DNA from 2 places in the Flavobacterium sp. UW10123 genome. Region 1 is predicted to be linked to the other one. Evidence: riboswitches for the same ligand, from Rfam matches in the RefSeq annotation. Region 1 holds a riboswitch; the other holds the start of a gene.
What was found. Region 1 has a riboswitch for cobalamin ahead of ABXT06_RS12895 (TonB-dependent receptor plug domain-containing protein). Riboswitches for the same ligand answer to the same signal wherever they lie in the genome.
Positions count from the first base shown of each region.

Region 2: it holds a riboswitch for cobalamin, as region 1 does, so the genes downstream of both, ABXT06_RS14795 (TonB-dependent receptor) here and ABXT06_RS12895 (TonB-dependent receptor plug domain-containing protein) in region 1, are expected to answer to the same signal.

Region 1 covers NZ_JBEWQE010000010.1:58,245-60,451, forward strand. Annotated here, with positions in the region: gene ABXT06_RS12885 (adenosylcobinamide-GDP ribazoletransferase) at 1-339, shown strand, start outside; gene cobC (alpha-ribazole phosphatase) at 324-857, shown strand; cobalamin riboswitch at 923-1,129, shown strand; gene ABXT06_RS12895 (TonB-dependent receptor plug domain-containing protein) at 1,158-2,207, shown strand, end outside.
Region 2 covers NZ_JBEWQE010000012.1:2,694-4,900, reverse strand. Annotated here, with positions in the region: gene ABXT06_RS14800 (hypothetical protein) at 1-805, opposite strand, end outside; cobalamin riboswitch at 907-1,110, shown strand; gene ABXT06_RS14795 (TonB-dependent receptor) at 1,221-2,207, shown strand, end outside.

The DNA.
Region 1 (2,207 bases):
TCTCATTCACTAAGTCGTCTAGCAGCAATCAGTATTATTTTCACACATGAATATTCTCGTGAAGATGCCTCGAGCAAAAGCAAACCGATTGCAAAACAATATACTTGGAAAGAAGTTTTTGGCTCTTTCTTTTTTGGTTTGATTCCGTTACTTGTATTTTCTTATTTCAATTTGAAATTTATTCTTGCTATAATTCCTGTTTTTATAACTCGATATTTTTTAGCACGTTATTTTCAGAAATGGATTGACGGTTATACAGGAGATTGTCTTGGAGCGACACAACAGGTTTGCGAAGTGGTATTTTATTTAAGTATTTTATTTTTATGGAAATTTATTTAGTTCGCCATACCGAAACTGTCTGCGAAAAAGGAATCTGTTACGGACAATCAGACGTTGATATTGCAGTTCCATTTGATGAAATTTTCGGTAGAATTATTTCAGAACTTCCTTCAGAGGCAATTATATTTTCTAGTCCGTTAAAGCGCTGTGTTATTTTAGCAAAACACATTCAAGAAAATATTAAAACCATTTCTTATCAGGAAGACGAACGTTTGAAAGAGATGAATTTTGGAGATTGGGAATTAAAAAGCTGGAACGAAATTCCATCAGAAGAACTTAATCCGTGGATGGAAGATTTTGCAAACATAAAAGTTTCAAACGGAGAATCTTTTCTCGAACTGCATGAAAGAGTTGGTGATTTTTTATCTGATAGCATTTCAAAAACAAATCAGCCAATTGTAATTGTTGCTCACGCTGGAATCATCAGGAGTATTTTATGCCATCAGAGTTCTCTACCTTTAAAGGAAGCTTTCAATAATAAAATTGATTTCGGAGAAGTTATAAAAATCGATTTTTAGTGCAAATAATTTATAATTTTTCATGAAACGTAAAACAAATTTGAATAATCAATATTTTTAACTTTATCTTTGCAGCAAATTAAGGTTGTGTTTTTGATTTAAAAAATGCATTAAAAGGGAATCAAGTATAATTCTTGAGCTGTACCCGCAACTGTAAGCTAAGTTCATAACGAATGCTTGCTGTTAACTACAAACCACTGTCACGCCCCGCGCGATGGGAAGGTAAACAGCAAGACGCAAGCCAGGAGACCTGCCTTTATAACAATTTATCGAACTCTCGGGAAAAAGAGTGAAGGAATTATGACTTTAAAACGACTTCTTGCTTTTTGTTCATTTCTAATGTGCCAGATTATTTCGGCGCAGAGCGATTCTATTACCAGTTTGAAAGAAGTGTTGGTTTCAGACAAAAACTTAAAAAATTATTCGGTTTCACAATCTGTTTTAAAACTAAATGATTCTGTTATTGGCAAAAACGAAGCTCTTTTAACCGATTTATTAAACTTCAATTCTACGATTTATTTTAAAGAATATGGACGTGGAATGTTATCAACTGTCGCTTTTAGAGGTACTACTTCTTCTCAAACAGCAGTAATCTGGAACGGAATAAATATTAACTCTCAAATGAACGGAAGTACCGATTTTAATACTATTTCGGGTTCTGATTATAATTCGATAAGTGTAAAAGCGGGCGGCGGAAGTGTTATTTACGGTAGCGGTGCTGTTGGAGGAACTGTGCATTTAAATAACGATTTGTTATTTTCTAATCGTTTTGAGAATAATTTAAGACTAGATTACGGCAGCTTTAATACGATTGGAGTGAATTACAAAACTTCTATTTCTAACAAAAAATGGAGTGCTCAAATCGGACTTTCAAAAAACAGTTCGACAAACGATTATAAATATTTAAATCAGTACAACTGGAAAGGCGAACAGCGCTGGAACCAAAATGGTCAATATGATGTTATTACACTAAGTGCCAATGCTGGCTATAAAATTAATGCCAAAAACATTCTAAAATTATATACCCAAAGCTCAAATACAGATAGAAACACTTCTTTAGTTTCCGAATCGGAAATGAAAAGCAAATATGTTAATGGTTTTAACCGAAACTTACTAGAATATGACGGTAACTTCGGAAAGTTTACGACCAATTTAAAAACTGCTTATATTTTTGAGAACTATCAGTATTATGCGGATAATTCTAGCAATATTTATACTTACGGAAAAACTGAAAGCTTTATTACAAAAGCAGATTTAGGATATGAATTATTCAAATCATTGCAAGTCAATGGAATCTTAGATTATAATCGAACGAAAGGATATGGTTCTGGTTTTGGAGATAATACAAGA
Region 2 (2,207 bases), on a different contig from region 1:
TAGTGTAATCTTTTACTTTGGATAATATTACCATGCCATGACTGTTTTTCTCTAAACTTTCAATTGAATCAAATTGTGCTGCATTTAAGTTATCAGTAATTTTTAATAACTGCGTCGTTTCAATTTCAGATAGTTGTGCTTTATTTATCAATCCTTTAATTAAAAATCTATAACTAATAGTATCATCATCTTGAATGTGTATATCTGGTGCATTATCTTTCTTTAAGTCATTTATTCTTTTTAAGATAACATTTTGCTGTTCTTTTTCATTTAAAGCTTGTTTTGCGATCTGCAAAGAATGATTAAGACCATCAACAGTAACTTTGTTCGATTCGTTAATTTGCTTGATACTATCTTGCAAATTATTATTGTTTTCCTTAAGAGCTTCAATTTGACTCATAAATTCTTGTATAGTTTGTGTCCCAGATTCCTCGCTTTTTAATAAAAATTCCGCTTTGGCAACTTTTGTCTTTTCAACTACTTCATGTTTTTTTGAAGCGTAGCGTTTAGTTATCCTTGCGTCTTTAGTTGGTTCTAAGTCTTTATCAATTTCCAGCATTATTTTAGGAATTAATAATGTGTAAAATGTTGCAATTACAATTGGGAAAAAGATTGCCCAGAAAGAACAATATTCATGGTTAATCACAATAATTTTATTTTCGATTGATGTTTTTGAAAAAAGTAATAGACAAATTGGTCGCCAATTATAAAATACAAATGACCATAGGAATGCGCCAGATATGGGGTTTTTTAATCTTTCTTTGGTTGAGTCAATAAAGTCTTTAATTAAATCAGCTAAGGTCATTGGTTAGTTTTAATTGCACAAACATAAGTAAATAGCAAATTAAATTGTAAAAATAATAGTATCATATAAAAAACAAATAAAAAAAATACAAAGATAATTATATCTTTACCCCAGATTTTGGTCTGCTTTTTTCAATCTGAAATAAGCAGTTAAAAGGGAATCAGGTGCAAATCCTGAACAGACCCGCTACTGTAAGTTCTACACAAAGTCTTTAAACATACTAATGCCATTGTTCCATTTTAGGGGTGAGAAGGCCGTTTAAAGATAGAATAAGTCAGGAGACCTGCCACGATCACATAGTTTAAAACTTTCGTGGTATGAAGTTGATGACAAGATAATAACCTGCTATTCTATAGTAGGATTACTACTGTTGTATAATTACTGCATCACACAAAGTTTATTTAATTAAATCGTGATGTGTAATTTGAAGAAAACTTTATTTTCTGCTTTTTTAGTACTTTTTCCTTTTTTGCTTCATTCGCAAGCAGTGACTGATAGTTCGCGTGTTTTAAAAGAAGTTATTTTAAAAGGAAAACCTTATCAGGAAGTTATTCCCGTGCAAAGTCTTTCGGGTGTTCTGCTCGAAAATCTTTCTAGTCACAATGTTGCCGATGCGCTTCGTTATTTTGCGGGAACGCAAATTAAAGATTATGGCGGAGTCGGCGGACTCAAAACGGTTGATGTTCGTAATATGGGAACGCATCATGTTGGTGTTTTTTATGACGGAATTCAGCTTGGAAATGCGCAAAACGGCGTAACCGATTTAGGGAAATATTCGCTTGATGATATGGAATCGCTTACGATGTATAATGGACAGAAAAGCGAAATCTTTCAGTCGGCAAAAGACTTTGCATCAGCTTCGACTATTTATTTGCGAACCAAACGTCCTGTTTTTACAGGCAATAAAAAAACAAATCTGCTGGTTCGTTACAAAACAATGTCTATCAATTACCATGATCCTTCTTTTAGATGGGAACAAAAACTGAGCGATAAAGTCAGCATGAGCGTAAGTTCTGAATACATCAAATCAAACGGACAATATAAATTTAGATATAAAAGAAAAAATCAAGATGGAAGTATTGCCTACGATACTACAGCTACACGATGGAACAGTGATATAGAAGCATTCCGATTTGAATCTGGTTTGTATGGAAAAATAAATAAAGGAACTTGGGATGCAAAAGTATATTATTATGATTCTGAACGCGGTGCACCAGGAGCCATTGTAGAAAATAAGTTTAAAGACGGTTTTAGACAATTTGACAAAAACTTTTTTGGACAATCTTCTCTAACAAAAGATGTTTCAGATAAATATAAATTTCAGCTAAAAGGAAAATTTGCCTACGATTACACGCATTATATTGCACGAGATACGACAAACGTTTTAGGTGAAACCGTAACA